DNA from 3 places in the Allobosea sp. CCNWLY174 genome. Region 1 is predicted to be linked to each of the others. Evidence: predicted binding sites of a transcription regulator. Region 1 holds the regulator's gene; each other region holds the start of a gene.
The links. Region 1 encodes PhoB, which activates phosphate uptake and scavenging genes when phosphate is short. Its sites were predicted from a motif close to TGTCATNNANCTGTCAT; they were not measured.
Positions count from the first base shown of each region.

Region 2: V7S63_RS07665 (alkaline phosphatase) is a predicted target of PhoB. The motif match lies at 4,348-4,364, and genes of this name have one in related genera.
Region 3: V7S63_RS27810 (DUF2794 domain-containing protein) is a predicted target of PhoB. The motif match lies at 6,162-6,178, and genes of this name have one in related genera.

Region 1 covers NZ_JBBBBQ010000010.1:143,513-151,416, forward strand. The annotation lists gene pstS (phosphate ABC transporter substrate-binding protein PstS) at 1-623, shown strand, start outside; gene pstC (phosphate ABC transporter permease subunit PstC) at 798-1,769, shown strand; gene pstA (phosphate ABC transporter permease PstA) at 1,785-2,675, shown strand; gene pstB (phosphate ABC transporter ATP-binding protein PstB) at 2,698-3,504, shown strand; gene phoU (phosphate signaling complex protein PhoU) at 3,544-4,269, shown strand; gene phoB (phosphate regulon transcriptional regulator PhoB) at 4,298-4,996, shown strand; gene V7S63_RS24035 (YnfA family protein) at 5,006-5,326, opposite strand; gene V7S63_RS24040 (GcrA family cell cycle regulator) at 5,404-5,952, opposite strand; gene V7S63_RS24045 (aspartate aminotransferase family protein) at 6,613-7,824, shown strand; gene argF (ornithine carbamoyltransferase) at 7,830-7,904, shown strand, end outside.
Region 2 covers NZ_JBBBBQ010000002.1:178,200-186,103, reverse strand. The annotation lists gene V7S63_RS07685 (L,D-transpeptidase) at 1-78, opposite strand, end outside; gene V7S63_RS07680 (FtsX-like permease family protein) at 144-1,379, opposite strand; gene V7S63_RS07675 (ABC transporter ATP-binding protein) at 1,376-2,086, opposite strand; gene V7S63_RS07670 (hypothetical protein) at 2,079-2,519, opposite strand; gene V7S63_RS07665 (alkaline phosphatase) at 2,558-4,297, opposite strand; gene V7S63_RS07660 (glutathione S-transferase family protein) at 4,633-5,250, shown strand; gene V7S63_RS07655 (pentapeptide repeat-containing protein) at 5,259-6,200, opposite strand; gene V7S63_RS07650 (hypothetical protein) at 6,443-6,589, shown strand; gene rnk (nucleoside diphosphate kinase regulator) at 7,081-7,500, shown strand; gene V7S63_RS07640 (MBL fold metallo-hydrolase) at 7,549-7,904, opposite strand, start outside.
Region 3 covers NZ_JBBBBQ010000017.1:6,365-14,268, forward strand. The annotation lists gene V7S63_RS27795 (Trm112 family protein) at 1-196, opposite strand, end outside; gene V7S63_RS27800 (NAD-glutamate dehydrogenase) at 216-5,054, opposite strand; gene V7S63_RS27805 (peroxidase-related enzyme) at 5,233-5,826, shown strand; gene V7S63_RS27810 (DUF2794 domain-containing protein) at 6,256-6,624, shown strand; gene V7S63_RS27815 (Bax inhibitor-1/YccA family protein) at 6,805-7,581, opposite strand; gene V7S63_RS27820 (ABC transporter permease) at 7,799-7,904, opposite strand, start outside.

The DNA.
Region 1 (7,904 bases):
TCACCGCCCTGAACCCGGATGTGAAGCTGCCCGACGCCAACATTACCGTGGTCTATCGTTCCGACGGTTCGGGCACGACCTTCGTCTGGACCGATTATCTCTCGCGCGTCTCGCCTGAGTGGAAGTCGAAGATTGGCGCCAACACCTCGGTGCAGTTCCCGGTCGGCATCGGCGGCAAGGGCAATGAGGGCGTCTCGGCCTCGGTCAAGCAGATCGCCAACTCGATCGGCTATGTCGAATACGCTTACGCCAAGCAGAACAAGCTCGCCTACGGCCTCGTCCAGAACCGTGACGGCAAGTTCCCGGTGCCGGAGACCGAGTCCTTCCAGGCCGCGGCGGCCAACGCCAACTGGAATGAAGCGCCCGGTTTCGGCATCATCATCAACAACCAGCCCGGCGAGAAGGCGTGGCCGATCACCTCGGCGACCTTCATCCTGATGCACAAGAAGGCCGAGAAGCCCGAGCAGTCCAAGGCTGCGCTGGCCTTCTTCGACTGGGCCTACAAGAACGGCGACAAGCTCGCGGTCGATCTCGAATACGTGCCGATGCCCGCGAACGTGAAGGACCAGATCCGCGCCAGCTGGAAGGGTATCACCGACGCCTCCAGCAAGCCGGTCTTCTGAGCGATTACAACGACATGGCGAAGCGGGGAGCATCCCCCGCTTCGCCTCTCACTCGACCTTCATCCCGAGCAGCGGTGCTCATTGTCCGCTGCTCGGGATGAAGGTTCGATCCAGAGAAACGATCGTTCTTAATCTTGTTGCCTGCGATTGCTGGCTTAGACCGGAGTTCCACGGATGACAGCCGTGACAGATCCTATGAGCCTTCCGGCCGCTGGCGCTCAGCGCAAGACTCCGAAGGGCACCTTCGATATCGTCTTCCGCAACGCCAGCCTCCTGTCGGCCTTGTTCGTGCTTGTGCTGCTCGCCGGCATCATGCTTTCGATGATCATCGGCGGCTGGCCGGCCTTTCGCGAGATGGGCCTGGGCTTCATCACCTCCAGCGTCTGGGACACGCAGAACGATCAGTACGGCGCCTGGCCAGCCATTGTCGGTACGCTCTCGACAGCCTTTCTCGCACTGCTGATCGGCGTCCCCTTGTCGCTTGGCATCGCAGTCTTCCTGACGCAGCTCGCTCCGCCCTGGTTCAAGCGGCCGGTCTCGACCGCGATCGAGCTGCTCGCCGCCGTGCCATCGATCATCTATGGCATGTGGGGCCTGTTCGTCTTCGTGCCGCTGTTCGCGGCCTATGTGCAGCAGCCGGTCTCACGCATCGTCGAGGGCATGCCGATCGTCGGCACGATCCTCTACGCCGCCTCCCCGTCGGGCCTCGGTATCCTGTCGGCGGGCATCATCCTGGCGTTCATGATCATCCCATTCATCGCCTCGATCGTGCGCGACATGCTCGACCAGATCCCCTCGGTTCTGCGCGAGAGCGCCTATGGCATCGGCGCCACGACCTGGGAGGTGGTGCGGCATGTTCTCGTCCCGCAGGCCGGTGTCTCGATCATCGGCGCGATCATGCTTGGCCTCGGCCGCGCGCTCGGCGAGACCATGGCGGTTACCTTCGTCGTCGGCAACGCCAACCGGCTCTCGGCCTCGATCATGGATCCCGGCTCGACCATCGCCTCGCGTATCGCCAACGAGTTCAACGAGGCGATTGGCCTGCAGCTCAATGCGCTGATCGCGCTCGGCTGCATCCTGTTCTTCGTTACCTTCGTCGTCCTGGTGATCGCGCGCATCCTGGTCGCGCGGGTCAAATCCTTCTGAGCGAACGGAAAGACCATGAGCCTCGCCACGCCCTCAACCGCTCGCGCGCTGCCCCCTGCAACCTGGGGCCGGGTACGCCAGTCGCGCCGGGTCGCCGACCGCGCGATGAAGATCATCGCGACAGGCTTCACATTGCTTGCGATCTCGGTGCTGTTCTGGATCCTCGGCATGCTGGTCGTGAAGGGCCTTGGCGGGCTCTCCGCCGCGACCTTCACCGAGACCATGCCAGGCCCGGGTTCAGAGGGCGGCGGCCTCGCCAACGCCATCGTCGGCTCGCTGGTGCTGACCTTCCTCGGCATCGCAGTGGCGACGCCGATCGGCGTGCTCGCCGGCACCTATCTGGCCGAATACGGCAAAGGCTCGAAGCTCGCCGACCTGATCCGCTTCATCAACGACATCCTGCTCTCGGCGCCGTCGATCCTGATCGGCCTGTTCGTCTACGTCATCCTGGTCGAGCCGCTCGGGGGCTATTCCGGCTGGGCCGGCGGCGTCGCGCTCGGCATCATCGCGATCCCGGTGATCGTGCGCACCACCGAGGACATGCTGCGCCTGGTGCCCGGCCCGTTGCGCGAGGCCGGCTCGGCGCTTGGCGCGCCGCCCTCGGTCGTGATCACCTCGATCACCTGGCGTGCCGCCAAGTCCGGCATGGTCACCGGCATCCTCCTGGCCCTCGCCCGTATCGCCGGCGAGACCGCGCCGCTGATCTTCACCGCGCTCAACAACAGCTTCTGGTTCTCGCCGACGCTGCTCGGCGGCGTCTCCAACCTGCCGGTGACGATCTACCAGTTCGCGTCGGCCCCTTACGAGAACTGGCAGCAGCTCGCTTGGGCGGGATCGCTGATCATCACCGTCTCAATCCTCGTGCTTTCCCTCATCGCCCGGCGCATCGTGCGCGGCGGCAAGTGAATAGCGTCCGATCGGAAGGACCATGCAGATGCTTTCGACCCTCGAACTGAGCCCGCAGACGCTGGATGCCGAAGCGCCCGTCCGCATCGCCGTGAAGAACCTCGATTTCTACTACGGCGAGCACAAGGCGCTGAAGAACATCAACCTCGACTTCCGCGACCGGCACGTCACGGCGCTGATCGGCCCCTCGGGCTGCGGCAAGTCGACCCTGCTGCGCATCTTCAACCGGATCTACTCGCTCTATCCCGAGCAGAAGGCGACCGGCGAGATCCTGCTCGACGGCCGCAACATCATCTCGAACGACATCGACGTGAACGAATTGCGCTCGCGCATCGGCATGGTCTTCCAGAAGCCGACGCCGTTCCCGATGTCGATCTACGACAATGTCGCCTTTGGCATCCGTCTCTACGAGAAGCCGCCGAAGTCGGAGCTCGATGACCGTGTCGAGGGCGCCTTGCGCCGCGCCGCGCTTTGGGACGAGGTCAAGGACAAGCTGAAGAGCTCCGGCATGGGCCTTTCGGGCGGCCAGCAGCAGCGCCTCTGCATCGCCCGCACCATCGCCCAGAAGCCCGAGGTCATCCTGTTCGACGAGCCGACCTCGGCGCTCGACCCGATCTCGACCGGCAAGATCGAGGACCTGCTCGAGCAGCTCAAGACCGACTTCACCATCGTCATCGTCACCCACAACATGCAGCAGGCGGCGCGCATCTCGCAGTATACCGCCTTCATGTATCTGGGCGAGGTGATCGAGTTCGACGCGACCAACACGATCTTCATGAACCCGCACAAGAAGCAGACGCAGGACTACGTCACCGGCCGCTTCGGCTGACGTTCTGAAAGCGCCGGCCAGACTCGAAGGATACGCCCGATGTCGGATCAACATATCGTCCGCTCCTACGATGCCGATCTCGAGGGCCTGCGCCGCAGCCTCGCCGAGATGGGCGGCATGTCCGAGCGCATGCTCGGCGACTCCACCGTGGCTCTGGTGCGCCGCGACACCGCGCTCGCCCAGAAAATCATCAGCGCCGACCAGCGCCTCGACAATCTCCAGCGCGAGGTCGAGGAAAAGGCGGTGCTGACCATCGCTCGCCGCCAGCCGCTGGCGAACGACCTGCGCGAGCTGATCTCGGCAATCCGCATCGCCGCCGACATCGAGCGCGTCGGCGACCTCGCCAAGAACATCGCCAAGCGCGCCGTCGCGATCTCCGGCCAGTTCTCGCCGCCGCATCGCGCCGTCGTCGGCCTCGAGCATATGAGCCGCCTGGTCCAGGCCCAGCTCAAGGACGTGCTCGACGCCTATGCCGCCAGCAACGAGCAGAAGGCGATGGATGTCTGGCGCCGCGACGACGAGATCGACGCGCTCTACACCTCGCTGTTCCGCGAGCTCCTGACCTATATGATGGAGGACCCGCGCAACATCACCTTCTGCACGCATCTGCTGTTCTGCGCCAAGAACGTCGAGCGCATCGGCGACCATACCACCAACATCGCCGAGACCATCCACTATCTCGTCACCGGCCAGTCGATCGACGAGACCCGGCCGAAGCTCGACACCACCAACATCCTCGTCGACCTGCCGGCGGCCAATGGCTGAACCGGCGGGCGCTTGAACGGACGCTGACATGCCCGCACGCATCCTGATCGTCGAGGACGAGGAGCCGCTCACCTTGCTGCTGCGCTACAATCTCGAGGCCGAGGGCTTCGAGGTCGACAGCGTGGCGCGCGGCGACGACGCCGAACTGCACCTGCGCGACCATACGCCCGACCTCGTCCTGCTCGACTGGATGCTGCCCGGCCTCTCCGGCATCGAGCTCTGCCGGCGCCTGCGTACCCGGCGCGACACCGAGCGCGTGCCGATCATCATGCTGACCGCCCGCGGCGAGGAGACAGAGCGGGTCCGCGGCCTTGCCACCGGCGCCGACGACTATGTCGTCAAGCCGTTCTCGCTGCCCGAACTGATCGCCCGCATCCAGGCGCTGCTGCGCCGCGCCAAGCCCGGCCATGTCGCCGGTCTGCTCGCTGCCGGCGATCTCGAGCTCGACCGCACCACCCGGCGCGTCCGCCGCGCCGGCGCCGAATTGCATCTCGGCCCGACCGAGTTCCGCCTGCTCGAATTCCTGATGCAGGCCCCGGGCCGGGTCTATTCCCGGGCGCAACTGCTCGACGCCGTCTGGGGTCGCGACGTCTATATCGACGAACGCACCGTCGACGTTCATGTCGGGCGCCTGCGCAAGGCGATCACGCCGGCCAATGCCAAGGACCCGCTGCGCACGGTGCGCGGCGCCGGCTACGCCTTCGACGAGACGTTTGCCCGCAGTTGAGCGCTTTTGTCAGCGCGGCGCGGCGATGATCACCGCTGCGCCGGCAAGGCAGAGCGCGGCGCCTGCCAGGTCGTAGCGATCTGGTAGCACCTTCTCGACCAGCGCCATCCAGGCCAGCGACGCCACGATATAGACGCCGCCATAGGCGGCGAAGGTGCGCCCGGCGGCTGGACTGTCGAGCAGGGCCAGCAACCAGGCGAAAGCCGCGAGCGATACCAGGCCCGGCAGCAGCAACCAGACCGGCTTGCCGAGCTTGAGCCAGGCCCAGAAGGCGAAGCAGCCGGCGATCTCCGCCAGCGCCGCGGCGGCATAGGTCGCGAAGGTCGCCATGGCGCTCTCCCGTGGTTCGCCCATGAAAAAGCCGGCCACGAGGGCCGGCTTTTCCGATTTTGGATGGTTACGCCGCCTCAGGCGCGGACGGGCTTGCGCTCGCGGCGCCGGTCGGCCGCCGGCTGGTAGGCGATCCGGGCATGATAGGCGCAATAGGGCATGCCGGTCGCGCTGCGGCCGCCGCAGAAGCGGAACTCCGGCGTGGTCGGGTCGCCCATCGGCCAGCGGCACATATACTCGCGCAGATCCATGATCGTGACCCGCTCGGAGAACGGCACGACCACGTCCTCGGCCGGCGCCGGAGCGCGCTCGACCTGTGCTTCGGTCGCGATTTCGGGTGCGAACTGCGGTGCCAGCGCGGTGTTGCCGCGGGTCAGCCCGGCGCCACCGTTCTGATGGCCGGCGGGATGGCTCGGCGGGCGGGCCGCCGGCTTGCGCGGGCGCGGCGTGGCCGAACCGGGGCTCTTGGCCCGGCCGGACAGGCCGAGACGGTGAACCTTCCCGATGACGGCGTTCCGCGTGACGCTGCCGAGCTCGGCGGCGATCTGGCTCGCGCTCAGGCCGTCATTCCAGAGCTTCTTGAGCAGTTCGACGCGTTCGTCGGTCCAGGCTCCGGCTTCGGTCATGGGGTTGCACCTGTCTTCGTCATGCTTCGCCAGCGGGCCGGCGAGGCATAGGGAGAGATCATGGCGGAATCCGATACCGGCAGCGTCCGTCACAAAACGGAAGCCGTTACGCCCGGAACTGACGATACAGGAGACGCCGCACGAGATGTCGTATCTGACGAAGAGGACCATACAAGATGGCCTGACTCGGCCACAAGAGTCGCCGAATCGTAATTCGGCTTTTCCCCAGCCAATCGCCGCAGACGGCCGGACAGTGAGTCTATTCGGCAACGCTGCCGCGAGAGCCGGATCCGATCAGGGTGGCATACCCTGATCGGTGAATCCGTCTCCCACTTTTGGAATGGAGACCGTTTTGCCCCAACGGCTTGCGGGAGAAGCCGTTGGGGACGGGCTCCAAGTCAGCCGGAATTGACAGGGCCGGGCCGGTTTTGCATAGTCGTGCGACGCAGCCGCCCCCAAGGGCGGCGCTTATGTTTTTGAGCGATCGGGATTTTCCTTTGATGCGGCTTGACGCGCGACGAGACGGCGGGAGCGGCCAGCGACGATAATGTCGCCGGCGGGTCGCATCGTGCCGGCATCATGCCGCCTTGCGTCCCATCCTGCCGTTCCCGGCCTGAGATTCCGCGCTATTTTCCCGTCTCGCCGCAAGGATTTTGCTCCATGAGCACCGCTTCCGCTTCTTCCGTTCTCCTGCCGACCTATGCCCGGGCCCCGATCGCGCTCGAGCGTGGCGAGGGCGCCTGGGCGATCACCGCCGACGGCACCCGCTATCTCGATTTCGGCGCCGGCATCGCCGTCAATTCGCTGGGGCACGCCCATCCGCATCTGGTCGAGGCGCTGACCGCCCAGGCGCAGCGGATCTGGCACACGTCCAATCTCTACACCATGCCCGAGGGCGAGAAGCTCGCCCGCCGGCTCTGCGAGGCGACCTTCGCCGAACGCGTCTTCTTCACCAATTCGGGCGCCGAGGCGAACGAGTGCGCCATCAAGATGGCGCGCAAGTACCACGCCGCGAAAGGCCATCCGGAGCGCTTCCGGGTCGTCACCTTCGAGGGCGCCTTCCATGGCCGCACGCTCGCGACCATTGCCGCCGGCGGCCAGCAGAAATACATCGACGGCTTCGGCCCGAAGGTCGATGGCTTCGATCAGGTGCCGTTCGACGACGAGGCGGCGCTGAAGGCCGCGATCGGCCCGGAGACCGCCGCGCTTATGATCGAGCCGATCCAGGGCGAAGGTGGCCTGCGCTCGGTGCCGATGCGTGTCCTCAAGCAGCTGCGCGAGCTCTGTGACGAGCACGGGCTGATGCTGATCTTCGACGAGATCCAGACGGGCGTCGGCCGCACCGGCAAGTTCTTCGCCTATGAGCATTCCGGTGTCGCTCCCGACATCATGTCGATCGCCAAGGGCATCGGCGGTGGCTTCCCGATGGGTGCCTGCCTCGCCACCGAAGAGGCCGCCTCCGGCATGACGCTCGGCACCCACGGCACCACCTTCGGCGGCAATCCGCTCGCCATGGCGGTCGGCAACGCCGTGCTCGACGTCATCCTGGCGCCGGGCTTCCTCGACCATGTCCAGAAGACGGCCTTGCGCCTGCGCCAGTCGCTGGCCCAGCTCAAGGATCAGCATCCCCAGGTGATCGAGGAGATCCGCGGCGAGGGGCTGATGCTCGGCCTCAAGCTCAAGACCCCGAACACCGATTTCGTCGCGCAGGCGCGGGCCGCCGGCCTGCTCGTGGTCGCGGCCGGCGACAATGTCGTGCGCCTGCTGCCGCCGCTGATCATCGGCGAGAGCGAGGTGGCCGAGGCGGTGGCGCGGCTGGACAAGGCGGCTGGCGCGGTCGAGGCGGAGCTCGCCCGGCCGGCAGCGGAGTGAGCATGATGTCTGCGACGCGTCACTTTCTCGATCTCTCGGATTTCTCGGCCGGAGAGCTCCGCTCCATCCTCAAGGCCGGC
Region 2 (7,904 bases), on a different contig from region 1:
GCTGAACGCGTTCGAATAGGCGAAGGCCGGTGCGCAGAAAGTAAGACTGGTGACGATAAGAAAAATGGCGCGCAGCATGATGATCCCTGCAACGCCCCCCGCCGGGATTTAACCGGAAGAGGCAAAGCAGGGTCAACCCCGGATCACCCCCGCAGGCCGGCGGTGATCGAGCCGCGATAGGACAGCGCCGCCGGAATGAGCGCCGCCAGCGAGCCGAGCAGCAGGATCAGCCCGACCTTGGCGAGCTCCGCGGACCCCAGCGCGAAGGAGAGCCGCAGGCCCGTCTGCGCCTCGAACAGGCAGGAGACCGCAAGCGTAGCGGCGGCGCCAAGACCCAAGCCGACAAGGCAACCGGCCGCGACCAGCCCGGCCATGCCGAGCCAGACCACCAGCAGCACATAGGCCGGCGGCGCCCCGAGCGCGCGCAGCACGGCATAGCGCCGCCGCCTCAATCCCGTCACCGCGACGAGCAGCAGGAAGATCGCCGCCAGGATCAGCACCGCGTTGAGCGCGGAGGCGACGCTGAGCACCTGCCCGACATCGCCGAGCGTGCGATAGAGCCCGACCAGCACCTCGGCCGGGAAGAAGGCCATGGTGCCGCCCTGGCGATAGCGCGCCCTGAGCGCATAGGCGTCGGCAACCGCCTTCGGCTTCACCACCAGCGCCGGCACGCCGGGAATGCGCTGGCCGTCGAAGGGCGGGCCGAGCGCGGCGCCCTCGCCGGCATGGCCGTTGCCGAGCCCATGCACCTCCCAGACGCTCTCGACCGGCACCAGGATCGCCCGGTCGAAGGGTGAGCCCAGTCGCGGCAGGCGGCCGACCGCGACATAGGCATGGCCCTCATGGCGATGGCTCGCCTCGTCCGAGTCGGCGACTCCGCGCCTCGGCCAATGCCCGGCGATGGCATGCGAGGGCTCGATCTTGTCGCCGAGCCCGTAGGTGACGTCGGCGCCGAGCACGGCCTCGCCCTCGCGGGAGAACAGCCGGCCTTCGCTCGGTTGCACGCGCCCCCAGCGGCCGGCGAATGCGAGCGTGGTGCCGATCACCGGATGGCCGCGGGCGATGTCGCCGAAGGCGAGCGGCGCCACTGCAGCGACACGCGGGTCGCGAACGAGTTCGTTGAGCAGGCGCCCATCGACCAATGGCAGCGCCTCCGGCTGGAGATAGATCGCCGACATCACGAGCTGCGTCTGGCTGCCGGGTGCGCCGATCAACAGGTCGAAATCATCAGCGGCGCGGGCCGAGGCCTGGCGCAGCGCCCGCTCCTGCGCACCGATGGCGACGCCGATCGCCACCGCCAGCGCGACCAGCGCCACGATCGCTGCCGCCGTCCAGCGCAGCGCCCGCAGATCGGCGATGACCATCGGCAGCGGGTTCACGCAGCCGCCTTCAGCTGGAGCGGGCCGTCGCCGATGGTAGCGACCTGCTGCATCCGCGCCAGCAGCACAGGATCATGCGAGGCGCAGAGCAGCGTCGCGCCGCTTTCCCTGGCAACCTCGACGAGCAGAGTGCCGACCTCGGCCGCGTGGGCTGGGTCGAGGCTCGCCGTCGGCTCGTCGGCCAGGATCAGGGCCGGCGCGTTGAACAGGGCCCGCGCGATCGCGACGCGCTGCTGCTCGCCGCGCGAGAGCACGGCTGCACGGCGGCGCAGATCAGTCAGCCCCATGCGCCCGGCGAGTGTGGTGGCACGCGCGACCTGCTCGCTCGTCTGCCGCCAGCCCGAGAAACTCGCGGGCAGAGTGATGTTCGCGAGCACGTCTAGCTCGGGCACGAGATGAAAATCCTGGAAGACGAAGCCGACCGTGTCGCGCCGCCAGCGATCGCGCGCCGCACCGGGCAGCGTGGAGACCACGACATCGCCCCAGCCGATGCTGCCGGCATCGGGCACGAAGAACCCGGCAGCGAGATGCAGCAAGGAAGTCTTGCCCGAGCCGGACGGACCGCGCAGGCCGATCAGCGCCCCGGGCGGCACCCTGAAATCGGGAATGTCGAGCACCCGGAAGGCCCGCCCGTCGCCGTCGCGATGATCGACCTGGATGTTGGAGAACTGCAGCGACCGGGCCCCGCCGGCGGATCGCTCAGACACTGTGGAAGCCGGCATCGACCAGCCTGATCTGGCTGACGAAGCCGGTCTCGGCATCGGTCGAGGAGCCGATCTCGAGCCGGCCGCTGACCGCGACCTTCTGGCCGGCACTGACCATCGGCGTCGCGGCACGCATGAACACGACGACGATGTCGACCGGCCAGTCGGCGTCCGACTGGCAGAACGGGCAGATGGCGAGTGGCTCGCGCGTCAGCACGAAGAAATGGCTCTCCGGCTTGAGCGGCGGCGCCATGTAGCCGATCATCCTGACCGGCTTGCCGCGCAGAAAGGTCGCCCGATCGGAGAACTGGAAGCCGAGCACGCCGAAGGATTTGTAGAGCCCGTCGAAGGTCAGCGTCTCCGCCTCGGCCGCAGCTACGCGTAGCGAGACGGGCAAGGCCGCGAGCCCCGTGAGGAGCCCGCGGCGGGAGAGCATACGGCGCCCCATCGGGCGCCGGCCTGATGCGTCGTTGGTCACTTGCCGCCGAGAGCCAGCGCCTCCGCCATGACGCGGAAGACGAAGACGTTCGGCTTGTGGCCGCGGAAGCGCTCGGCGCCCGGGCCCATCGCGGTGAGCAGCACGTCGTCCGCCGCGTGGACGCCGGAATTGGCGTCGAAGGGCAGGTTGCCCTGCTTGCGGGTGGCGAGCGGCAAGGTGCAGTCCTTCTCGTTGGCGATGTTGGTCTTGCCGTCGGGGCCCTTCACGGCCGGGACACGCTCGCCATCAAGATAGGGCCGGCCGGTGTCGCAGGTGTCCGGATAGCTGCCGAAGGCGACGGCGAGACGGCGCGAGGTATCGACCTTGGTCGGGTAGCCGTCGGCATCGCGCGGGCCGTAGTTCGGCGGCAGCGAGTCGGCGTAGGTGCCGAGCTTGTCGCGCAGCAGCTGGCCCGGGCGATCGTCGTCATAGGTGCCGATGATCGAGATCGGATGGGCGTGGTCCGGCACGACGATGATCAGCGTGTCGTTGCGGTCGCCGGCGAAGGCTTTGGCGACCTTTACGGCGTTGTCGAGCATGATCGTGTCGAAGACCGCGCGCTCCCAGTCGAGCGAGTGGCTGTACTTGTCGATGCGGGCCGATTCCACCATCAGGAAGAAGCCGTCCTCAGCGCCCTTCAGCATCTCGATCGCGGCCTTGGTCTGCTCGACCACGTCCGGCTGATCCGGGAACTTCGAGATCGAGCCCTTCTTGGCAACGCGCAGGTCGAAGGCTCCGTCGATGTTCGAGGTGTTGTAGAGGCCGAGCAGCTTCCTGGCGCCGCCGGCGACCGCGGCGTTCATCTCGGTCTTGGTGGTAGCGAGGGCGTAGCCGGCATCCTTGAACTTGGCGATGAAGTCGAGATCGTCGGTGCGCTTGGTGCCCGGGGTCGACTTCGGGAGGAAGTTCGGCGAGCCGCCGCCCATGATCACGTCGGGCTGCACGTCGAAGAACATTTTGACGATGTCGTTGTAGTCCGAACGGCGGCGGGTATGGGCGACCATCGAGGCCGGGGTGGCATCCTCGATCTCGGAATTGGTGACGACGCCGATCGCCATGCCCGAGCGCCTGCGCTTGATCACCTCGGAAATGGTCTCGACCTTGGGATGGTCGAGCGTCAGCGCGTTCTTGGCGCAGTAGATGCCGAGCGCGTTGACGCAGGATTTGTGGCCGGTGGTGTAGGCGCTGGCGGAGTTGGCGCTGTCGGTGACAACCGAGTCGGTGCCCGAGGTCGAGATCAGGGCCATGTGCGGCATGTCGTCGATGGCGAGCTCGCCGCCATAGAGGCCCTGCTCCCAGCCCTTAGACAGGATACGGGCGGCGGTGCGATGCGCGACCGACATGCCGTCGCCGACGAAGAGGATGACGTTCCTGGCCTTGCGCTCGGGCGTCGCATAGACGGTCCAGTTGACGCTCGCCCTCTCGCTGCCCTGCGTCGCCTCGATGACGTACTGGCCGGCCGGCAGCTGCGCGCCGCGCAGCCAGAGAGCCGAATGCTTCTGGCCTTCCTCGCTCTGGACGAACTGGGCCTCGCGGCCGAAGGCCTCGTTTACCGGCTTGCCGTTGATCGTGACCTTGACGTCGGCCGAGGCCGGTGCGTTCGGGAACTCGACCTTGAAGTCGAAGCGCGAGCCCTCGAGGATCTCGGCGCGGTTGAGCGGATAGATGGTCTGCGCCGTCGTCGGCGCCACGCTGGCGAGCATCGCCGCCGCTATCAGCCAAGTTCGCTTCTGCATGATCTTCTCCGCCCCAATGCATCCGGTGGCCGGTCGGTTAGGCGCGCGAGATGACACTATGATTACTTTGCTCCGGCCAAATTGTTATACTATAACAACTTGCGATCATCGAGATCGGGCGGCCGGAATGCCTGCGCACAGCGCCTAGGGACGCGCCCCTTCATCGTCGCGCGCGAGACATGGTCCGAAAAGCAAGAGCGGGCGGAGCCATTCGCACCCGCCCGCGTTTCGACCAGTGAGTATCGGGCACGTCAGGCTCATCCTGACAACTCCTGACACATTGCTTTCCTATCAGCCTCGTCGTCGCACGAGGAAACGCCGAAAGAGACATCGCCATGCTGACCTTCTATCACGCGCCGCAGTCGCGCTCCTTCTCGATCCTCTGGCTGCTTGAGGAGCTCGGCCAGCCCTATGAGACGGAGATCGTCGACATCCGTGCCGAAGGCGGCCCGCCGGAAAGCTATCGCACCATCCAGCCGCACAAGAAGGTACCGGCAATCGTCCATGACGGCACGACCGTCACCGAGCGCGCCGCAATCTGCCTCTATCTGACCGAGCAGTTTCCCGAAGCCGGGCTGGCTCCGGCGACCGGCGACAAGGACCGTCCGGCCTTCCTGACCTCGCTGGTCTATACCGACGCCGTGCTCGACCCGATCATCGCGACCTCAGTCCACAAGTTCAAATACGAGGCACGCGGCTTCTCCTTCGGCTCGCATGCCGACACCGTCGCCAATCTCGCAAAAAAGCTCGGCGAACATCCCTACGCCGCCGGCGAGCGCTTCACCGCCGCCGATACTCAGCTCGGCGCCGGCATCCATTTCGGCATGAACGTCGTCGGCGTGCTGCCGCGCCTGCCGGTCTTCGAGGCCTATATGGCCCGGATGATGGAGCGGCCGGGGCTGCAACGGACACTGCAGAAGGACGGCACGCCCGCCACCGCCCAGGCCGGCTGAACCAGTGCTCAGCGCCGGCCGAAGCGGAACTGCTCCAGCGCCGCAAGCTGCTGTGCGACTGGGGAAACCTGCGCCGCCAGCGAAATCCCCTCGAAATGCCGGCGGCCGCGGAAGCGGGCCCGCTCGAAATTCGAGCGACCGTCAAAGGCGGCGTTGCTGAACCAGGCGCCTCGGTCGAAACGAGCCGCGGCGAAATTCGCCATCTGCCCGAACCGCGCATCCTCGAAGCCGGCATTGCCGGCGAACTCGGCCTCGCCGAAATCGGCCGCGCCCGCGAAGTGGCAATCGCCGAAGCCCGCCTCGCCGGCATGGCGCACGCCGCGGAACTGTGTCACGCCGTCGAAACGCGAGCCCCGGAACCAGGCATCGCCGACGAATTCCGCCTCGACGAAGCAGGCCGTGCCCTCGCAGCGCATGTCGCGGAACTCCGCCGTGCCGTGCAGGGTCGCCGCGCCGAAATCGGCATCCCCGGCGAAATGTGCCCGGTCGAAGAAGGCGTCGGCACGGAAGCTGGCATCGCGGAAGCTGGCCGGCCCATGAAAATGCGCCTCCGAGAACCAGGCATCGCCGCAGAAGGCGCTGCCGGAAAAGCGGGCCGCCGCCGGAAAGATGATGCCGGCGACATTGAAATCGCCCTCGAAAATCTCGTCGACCAGCTCGACATCGGCAAAGAGGCGCCAGAGCGCCAGCAATGCGCCGTCGGTACCGATTCGGCTGCGCAGGCGGGTCATCTCACCGGCCCAGCCATTCCAGGCCGCTGCGCCCTCTCCAAGCCGCGCCAGAATCGCCTCGCGCCGGGCAGCCATGAAGGCAGACGCCTCCGGCCCGGCCGCGCCGAAGCGCGCCGCGCGCTGCGCAGCGGCAAAGCCGGCCTGATGCGGCCGCGCCCAGGAATTCAGCTGCAGGAGTTCGGCGCGTGCATCGGGCACGAGCCGGAACAGGCTGGCCATAGTTGGATGACGCCCCGGTTAACGATTCATTAGCCATAGGCGAGCCGCCGATTGGGTTCAATCGCTGCTTTACGCGCAGCAGGCTCCCACGCCTTTCGTCGATGGACCGTCCGCCCGCGGATTTCTCCGCCAGGGGCAGTACATCGTTAAGGCTACGGGTCGATAAGCCGCTGTAGCGTAAGGCATTCGAAGTATTTTCAGCGTCATCCTGAGCCGTATCTCCACGCGGACTGCCAGCGCCGATGAATGCCATCCTGCCGACGATCCTGTTCACGGCTGCGGCCGACGCAGTGGCGCCGTCGACATCGAAGCACCATATTGCTGGAAACGATGCAGTGAAGATCGATGGTGGCGAGCTGATTCTCACCATCTTCATCGCCCAGAACTGAGGGACGCCATGAACCTGCTGGTCCGCTTCATCCTCCGCCTCGGCGCCGTGCTCGCCCCGGCCCAGCCGCAGCTGAAGCCGATCCCGGTCCCGGTGCGCCGCCCTCAAACGCGGCGCTGAGCCGCCCCGCAAGCTTCTCCCCAGAAACCATCAGGCCAGGCCATCGCTCTCGCGATGGGCTTGCTCGCATCCGAACTTGCCGCGACATCGTCTTGGGCCGGTGGCGGCCCCCCGGCCTTGACAGCAGGCCGCCTGCCCCCAACTCTATGGATATGACGACGAAGTATCGCCTCGTATTCCGGGTCGCCCCGATCGCGGAATCTTAGCCCCGGACTCGGCCCGAGCGCGCCCCGAGTCCAGGGGTGTCGTCGATGCTGTCCGCCGCCATGGCAGCACGATTGTCCAAGGCGTCTCCCCCAATACATAACCTCAGACCTTGCCGGTCGCGCCCTGGCGCCGCCGTCGCGCGCGTCATCGCAGGACACCAGCCCCATGACCCAGCCGAGCCAGAAGACCCATCGCAAGCCGAAGATCATCGTCGGCGAGATCGACCATGAGCGCCTGACCGGCCTTGCGACCACCGCACTCGATCGCATCCCGGAGGTCGCCGAGGAACTGCTCGCCGAGATGGACCGCGCCAAGGTCGTCGCGCCGGCCAAGCTGCCGGCCGACGTCGTACGCATGGGCTCCTTTGTCACCTTCGATTCGGACAGCGCCCAGCATCGCCGCGTCCAGCTCGTCTATCCCGGCGAGGCCGATATCGAGCAGGGCCGCATCTCGGTTCTCACGCCGATCGGCGCCGCGCTGATCGGCCTTGCCGCCGGCCAGTCGATCGCCTGGACCGCTCGCGACGGCAAGAAGCATGTGCTGACGGTGACCGCAGTCGAGCAGCCCGCCATGGCGGCGACCTGAGCAGATGACGGCCGCCCCCGCTCGCTTGCGACGGGGAGGAAGCTGCCCTCAGCCGGCCGCCATCACCTTCATGGTCCCGCCCTGCGGCTCGGCCCAGCGCAGTTCGCCGAGCCGCAGCATCGCGTTCACATGCGCGAAGACCTCGCTGAAGGCGAAGGAGAGCTGGTGCGGGTCGAGCGCCCGCGTGAACATCACCGGCACCAGCTCTGCGACCGAATGCGGCCCCTTGGCGACTGCGCCCGCGATCAGCCGGCAGCGCTCGGCGTGATGGGCGCTGAGCGCGGCGCAGCGCTCCTGCAATCCATAGAACGGCAGCTGGTGCCCCGGCAGGACCAGCGTCCCGGGCGGGATCGCCTGCGGCAGCGCCCGTAGCGAACGCAGATAGAGGCCGAGCGGATCACCCT
Region 3 (7,904 bases), on a different contig from region 1:
GGCGCGCCTCTTCCGGCAGCATGATCGGAATACCGTCGCGGATCGGGTAGGCGAGCTTGGCGGCGCGGCTGATCAGTTCCTGGCGTCCGGCGTCGTATTCCAGCGTCGCCTTGGTGACCGGGCAGACGAGGATTTCCAGTAGCTTCGGGTCGATTCGCGTCACCGCTGGCACCGTGCCTTCCTCGTCCGTATCCATCACCACCTGTCTCCAGACCTCATTTGCGGGGCAGATCGGCCAGCATGCCGGCCGCCACCATCAGCTTTGGCAGGGAGAGCCCCGACATGGCAATGGCCGAAACGGTGGCACGGGTGCGTTCGGCATCGGCGCCGCGCTCGGCCAGCCAGTCCTTCAGCGCGTCCGGGCCAGGCTTGCCGGTCGCGATCTCCTGCGTCAGCCCGGCATGGCCATCGGTCAGGGTCTCGACCGCGCGCTGGCGGGCGAGACGCTCGTAATCGTCGGTCGCCGGGACGGCTTCAGCAGCTGATCTCAGCGTCGAGAAGCCGAAGACCGAATCGGTCCCGAAATGAATCCGGGCGACCTCGACGATGTCGCGCTTGGTCCGGCTGGCGATGTCGACGATGTCGGTCGCCTCGGCGAGCCAGGGCAGGCTGGCGACGCGGATCGCCAGCGCTTCCGGTACGCCTTCGGCCGTGAGTGCGGCGATGCGGGCATTGCGGGCCTGGGCGGCCGCCTCGGGCAGCAATTCGCCGAGTGCGCCCTCCAGCGCTCCGACGCCCTTGGCATAATGCGCCACGGTCTGCTCGATCGCGCCGGGCTTGGCGACGCCGCGACGCAGGAACCAGCGCATCCGGTCGACGACCAGCTCCTGTGCGGCGGCATAGAGCCCGGTCTGCGTCTTGCCCGGCAGTTTGGCGTCGAGCGCATCGATGGCGCCGTTCAGCGCGATCAGGTCGAAGGCATCGCGGGCTACGGCATAGGCCGCCGCGATCGCCGGCGCCTCGGCGCGGGTCTGGTCGGCCAGCATCGAGACGATGGCCGGGCCGCCGCGGTTGATGATGGCGTTGGCGAGCTGGGTCGCGACAATCTCGCGGCGCAGCCTGTGGCCGGCGATCTCCTTGGCATAGCCCTCGCGCAGCGGCTGCGGGAAATAGCGGATGAGCTCGCTCTTGAGATAGGGGTCGTCGGGGATCGCCGAGTCGAGCAGCGCGTCGTGCAGAGCGAGCTTGGCATAGGCGATGAGCACCGCGAGCTCCGGCCGGGTCAGGCCTTCGCCGCGCTTCTCGCGTTCGATCAGCACGGCATCCGAGGGCAGGTACTCGACGCCGCGATCGAGCCGGCCCTCCTCCTCCAGCCGAACCATCAGCCGGCGCAGATGCGGGCTTGCCTGGATTCCCTGCGCCTCGGTGAGGGAGAGTGCCAGGGTCTGCAGGTAGTTGTTGCGCAGGACGAGCAGGCCGACCTCGTCGGTCATCTCAGCCAGCAGGGCGTTGCGCTTCTTCTCGGGCAAGCGGCCGTCACGAACGGGGTCGGCCAGCGCGATCTTGATGTTGACCTCGACGTCGGAGGTGTTGACGCCGGCGGAGTTATCGATCGCATCGGTGTTGAGGCGCACGCCGTTGCGGGCCGCCTCGATCCGGCCGCGCTGGGTCGCGCCGAGATTGGCGCCCTCGCCGATCACCTTGGTGCGCAGATCGGAGCCGGTGACGCGGATCGCATCATTGGCGCGGTCGCCGACCTGGGCGTCGGTCTCGTCGCTGGCGCGGATATAGGTGCCGATGCCGCCGAACCAGAGCAGGTCGACCGGCGCCTTCAGGATCGCGGTCATCAGTTCGGCCGGCGTGGCCTGCGCCTTGTCGAAGCCGATGGCCTGCCGGACCTCGGGCGAGAGCGCGATGCTCTTGGCCTGGCGCGAGAAGATGCCGCCGCCCTTCGAGATCAGCGATTTGTCGTAGTCCTGCCAGGACGAGCGCGGCAGGGCGAAGATGCGCTGGCGTTCGGCGAGGCTCTTGGCCGTATCCGGATCGGGATCGAGGAATATGTCGCGATGGTCGAAGGCGGCGATCAGCTTGATCGCCGGCGAGAGCAGCATGCCGTTGCCGAAGACGTCCCCGGACATGTCGCCGACGCCGGCCACGGTGAAGGGGGTCGTCTGGATGTCGACGTCGATCTCGCGGAAATGGCGCTTCACCGCTTCCCAGGCGCCGCGGGCGGTAATGCCCATACCCTTGTGGTCGTAGCCTTGCGAGCCGCCCGAGGCGAAGGCGTCGCCGAGCCAGTGATGCTTCTCGGCCGAGAGCGCATTGGCGGTGTCGGAGAAGGTCGCCGTGCCCTTGTCGGCGGCGACGACGAGATAGGGATCGTCGCCGTCATGACGGACGGTGTCGGGCGGCGGCAGGATCTTCTCGCCGTCGAGATTGTCGGTGAGCTCGAGCAGGGTGCGAATGAAGATGCGGTAGCTCTCGGTGCCCTCGGCGAGCCAGGCGGCGCGATCGGAGGCCGGCGGCAATTGCTTGGGAACGAAGCCGCCCTTGGCGCCGACCGGGACGATGACGGCGTTCTTGACCTGCTGGGCCTTGACCAGCCCGAGCACCTCGGTGCGGAAGTCCTGGGGCCGGTCCGACCAGCGCAGGCCACCGCGCGCGACCTTGCCGAAACGCATATGAATGCCCTCGACGCGCGGCGAATAGACGAAGATCTCGTAGAGCGGCCGCGGCAGCGGCATGCCGTCGACCTGGCCGGAGGCGAGCTTGAACGAGATCGTGCCGCGCGGGTGCCCGTCAGGCCCGATCTGGAAGAAGTTGGTGCGCAGCGTCGCGTCGATCAGGTTGACGAAGCGGCGCAGGATGCGGTCCTCGTCGAGGCTGGTGACGTCGGCGAGCGCGGCTTCGATGCGCTCGCGCTCGGCCTTCATCTGCTCGGCGCGCTTCTCGTCAGAGAGGTGCGGGTCGAACTTGGCGACGAAGAGCTTCACCAGCCCCGTGGCGATGCCGGAATGGCGGGTCAGCGCGTCGGCGATGTAGCCCTGCGCATAGGGCGCGCCGACCTGTCGCAGATAGCGGCCGAGCGCCCGCAGCAGTGCAGCTTCCCGCCAGGCAAGGCCGGCGGCAAGGACGAGTTGGTCGAAGCGGTCGGATTCGGTGAGGCCGCGGAACTGCGCCATCAGCGCCGCCTCGATCGTCGGATCGAGGTTCTCGATGTCGATCTCGCCGCCGCTGGCGCGCTCCAGCGTCATGTCGTGCAGCCAGACGCGGCTGTCGGCTCCGGCTCCGCCGTTCTGTTGCGGGGTGATGTTGAAAGTGCGCTCGTTGACGACGCGGAAGCCCATGTTCTCCAGCATCGGCACGCGCTCGGAGAGCGAGATCGCGGCGCCGCGCGAGAACAGCTTGAGATTGGCCCGCGTCGGGCCGTCGCCGTCGCGGCGGTAGAGATTGACGGCGCGCGGCCGCTCCGCCGACAGCTTCTGCAGCATGTCGACGTCGACCAGCGCGTCCTCTGCTGAATAACGCTCGCGATAGGCGGCGCCGAAGGCCTCGGCATAGCGCTCGGCGAGGGAGCGCGCGGCGGGACCGGCCTTCTGCGCGTCGAGCGCGTCCTTGAGGCCGTCGCTCCAGGTGCGGACGATCGCGGCGATGCCGGCTTCCAGCGTGTTGCGGTCGATCTTGGGCGTGCGACCCTCGTCGCGCCCGATGATGTAGTGGGTGCGGGCGAGCGGCCCTTCCGGATAGGCCGGATAGGCGGCGGAGACGCGGCCCTGGTAGACGCGGGCGAGGAATTCGCCCACGCGCCGGCGCACCGTGGTGTCGTAGCGATCCTTCGGGATGAAGACGAGCGCCGAGACGAAGCGGTCGAACTCGTCGGCGCGGGCGAGCGCGCGGATGCGCGGCCGCTCGGTCAGTTGCATGATGTCGAGGGCGAAGCGCTCCAGCGTCTCGACATCGATCTGGAAGAGCTCGTCGCGCGGGAAGGCGTCGAGCACGTTGTAGAGCGCGCGACCGGAATAGCTCGACGGGTCGAAGCCGGTGCTCTTGAGCACGCGCGCGACCTTGAGACGCAGATAGGGGATGGAGCGGGCGCTGCCGGTATAGGCGTTCGAGGTGAGCAGGCCGACGATGCGCAGTTCGCCGTCGAGCCGCCCGTCGGGCGTGAACAATTTCACGCCGACATAGTCGAGATGGACGCGGCGGTGGACGCGGCTCTTGACGTTGGCCTTGGTGATGATCAGCGCCTGCGGCTTGGCCAGGAAGGCGCGGATCTCCGGCGTCATCACCACGAGCTCGCGATTCTTGCGCAACACCCGAACATCCGGGTCGCGCAGGATGCCGAGGCCGGAGGAGTCGACCGGGTCGGCGGCGGTGTCGCCACCCGCGAAGCGATAAGCGCGAACGCCGAGCAAGGTGAAATTGTCGCCGGCGATCCACTCGAGGAAATTCAGAGCCTCGGCGACCTCGTCCTCGGGCAGCGGCGGCGGATTGGCGCGGTAGGACTGGATCACCTCGGTGATTCGCCCGCGCATCGCGGCCCAGTCGTCGACGGCGAGGCCGACATCGACATAGACGCGGGCAAGACCTGTGGCGAGGCGCTCGCGGGCCTCGGCGGTGTCGATCCGGTCGAGATGGATATGGATCAAGCTCTCGCGGCGCGTGCCTTCGACCGCGCGGCCCGAGGCCTCGCCGGCAAGCGACTGGAAGGTGCCATCGTCCTTGCGCACCACGGCGAGGATGGGATGGGCCACGAGGCGGGGCTCGTAGCCCTGCTCGGCGAGCTCGGCCAGGGTCGAATCCAGCAGGAACGGCTTGTTGTCGTTGACGACCTCGAGGATGGTGATCTGGCGCTCGCGCCCATCCTCATTCACCGCCTCGTCGCGGAAGCGCAGATTGGGCTCGCCGGGCTTGCGGTTGCCGGTCAGGTGGGCGTAGGCGGCGTTGGCGGCGCGAGCCAGGAGTTCGGGCGGCAGTGCAACGAGATCCTCGGCGACGGTCCGGCCATAGAGCAGCTTGGGGAAGTCCGCGGGCATCGCCGAACCGAGCTTCTGGGCAGCCGCCTCGATCGCGGTGACGGCTGCGGCCGTGGCATTCGCTTCGCGCTTGGCCATAGTCTTCTTCCCCCTGCTATTTTGCCGAAGCGATGACATAGCTCACCGGCTGCTGCAACTTTCGTCGCATCGCAGCAGCCAGATTGCACCAATATGGCGCGGACGCGGCAAGTCGTGCCCAATCCGCGCGGATATCAGCGCGAGGAGTGCAGAGATGACGAAGAAGCATGACAAGGCGATGGTGGGTGAGCAGCCTGCAAAGCAGGACGCGCCGCCGGCCGTGATGGCGCTCTCTCTGCCGCGAGCCGAGCTTTCCGAGGCGATGCAGGCCTATTTCGCCAAATGCGAGGAAAAGCTCGGCTATGTCCCGAACGTCCTGGCCGCCTATTCCCATGACGACGCCAAGCTCCAGGCCTTCGCCACCTTCTACAACGATCTGATGCTGGCCCCGTCGGGCCTCTCGAAGCTGGAGCGCGAGATGATCGCGGTCGCCGTCTCCAGCGTGAACCGCTGCTATTACTGCCTGACGGCGCATGGCCAGGCGGTGCGCCAGCTCTCGGGCGACCCCGTGCTCGGCGAGATGATGGTGATGAACTATCGCGCCGCGCAGCTCTCGGCCCGCCACCGCGCCATGCTCGACTTCTCGGTGAAGCTGACGGAAGAGCCGCACAGGATCGAGGAGGAGGATCGGCAGGCCCTGCGAACCGCCGGCTTCGGCGAGCGCGACATCTGGGACATCGGCGCGGTCGCCGCGTTCTACAACATGTCGAACCGGATCGCCTCGGCGGTCGATATGCGGCCCAATCCCGAATATCACGGCGCGTCCCGGTAGAGCATCTCCGCGCGTCCGTGAAGCGCGGAATGCTCGACCTTTCCATTCTGACGCATTGTCTTCGCGCGAGCCGGTCGCCCCTTCGATCGACAATGCTCTGGGGCCCGGCCAAAAGAAAACGGCCGGCGGAAACCGCCAGCCGTGAGTTGGCTTCGACTCGTTGGCCCGGCCCGCCGCAGCGCCGGAGGGGCTGGGGGGCTGACGTGTCCGGAACCGGACAGGCCGGGCCGCCGAAGCAACGAATCGGAGTTGAGCCCCGTAACGGGGCGTTCGCTGGGCGCAAGCGCGGCAAAATCATGGCAATCACCCTGGCCGCGAAAAAGGGATCCTAGGCCTGTCGTCAATCTGTCTTGTGGTGCCCTTGCCAGCGCTGGAGGGCGGGCGCATCATCCCTTGCCGGATCACCACCGGCCACGAAAAGGAGGCGTGATGAGCGAAAGCGAAACTCCGCCAGGTCAGCGAGCGGGCCCGGTCGTCGCCTTTCCGGCTGCTGCCGCGCCCTCCTCCGTCACCTTCGATCGCCGCGAACTGAACGAGTTGCTCAATCTTTACGGCCGCATGGTCGCCGCCGGGGAGTGGCGCGACTACGCCATCGATTTCCTGCGCAACAAGGCACAATTCTCGGTGTTTCGCCGCACGGCCGAGGTGCCGCTCTACCGGATCGTCAAGGACCCGTCGCTGGCGCGGCGACAGGGTACCTATTCGGTGGTGACCGCGACCGGGCTGATCCTGAAGCGCGGCGCCGAACTGAGCCGCGTGCTCAAGGTGCTCGACAAGCGGTTGAGCGTGGTGAGCTGAGCTGATCCACCAGAGCCTTTCCGCGATTCTTCGAATCGCGGAAAGGCTCTAAGTCCTTGTTCTGTCGCATTTTCTTCACGCGAACCGGTGTCCACTTCGCTCGAAAATGCTCTAGGCTCAGTCCAAAAGAAAAGCCCCGGCCGCGAGGCCGGGGCTTCTTTGTTCAGGCTGTCGCCCGGATCACTCCTGCTTGGAGCCGAAGAGCGAGAGAAGCATCTGGAACATGTTGACGAAGTTCAGGTAGAGCGACAGGGCGCCGTTCACCGAGAGCTTCGCTGCCGACTCGGAATCCATGTCCGAGTACAGGTACATTTCCTTCAGGCGCTGCGTATCCCAGGCGGTCAGGCCGGCGAAGACCAGCACGCCGATCACCGAGATGGCGAAGGAGAGCGCGCTCGAGGCCAGGAAGATGTTGACCACCGAGGCGATCACCAGGCCGATCAGGCCCATGATCAGGAACGAGCCGATGCCCGACAGCGACTTCTTCGTGGTGTAGCCGAACAGGCTGAGGCCAGCGAAGGAGGCCGCGGTGATGAAGAACACCTTGGCGATCGATTCACCGGTGAAGACCACGAAGATCGACGACAGCGAGATGCCCATCACCGCCGCGAAGGCGAAGAACATGGCGCGCGCGGTCGACGAGCTCATGCTCTCGGCTTTGAACGAGAAGAAGAAGATGAAGGCCAGCGGCGCCAGCATCACCACCCACTTCAGCGGGGAAAGGTACAGCGCCTGGCCGAGCGGCGTCAGCGCGGTGGCCTTGCCCGAGGGCGAGTAGCCGGCGATCGCCAGCATGGAGATGCCGATCGCCATCAGGCCGGTGATGGCCAGGCCGATGCTCATGTTGTTGTAGACGCCGAGCATGAACGAGCGCAGGCCCTGGTCCATCTCGACGGCGCTGGTCTGCTGGGCGCGGCCGGCGCCCCAGACCTGAGCGTTGCGGTCGAAATCGCTCATGGAGAGAGTTCCCCTTGAAACTTTGCCTGGCGGACATCGCCGTTGCGACACCCGCCGCCGCGCACCAACGTGGCGACATCGCAGAATATGAGGGGGATCAGGCGCCCTTACAAGAGGCAAGCATGGTTAGCGCCGCGCGTGGCATAGATATTCGGTGGCCAGTCTATGCAACATTACCGTCCGTTCATGTTTATGTCAGACCGACTTGAGTCAGACCTCATAAATTCCTCAGATGAGAAGCGGGCGCCTTCGATAGTATTTGCAGCGTTCCGATCAATCCGAACAGGACGGTGACCACGACGGCTGCAGTCGCAGCGAGGATA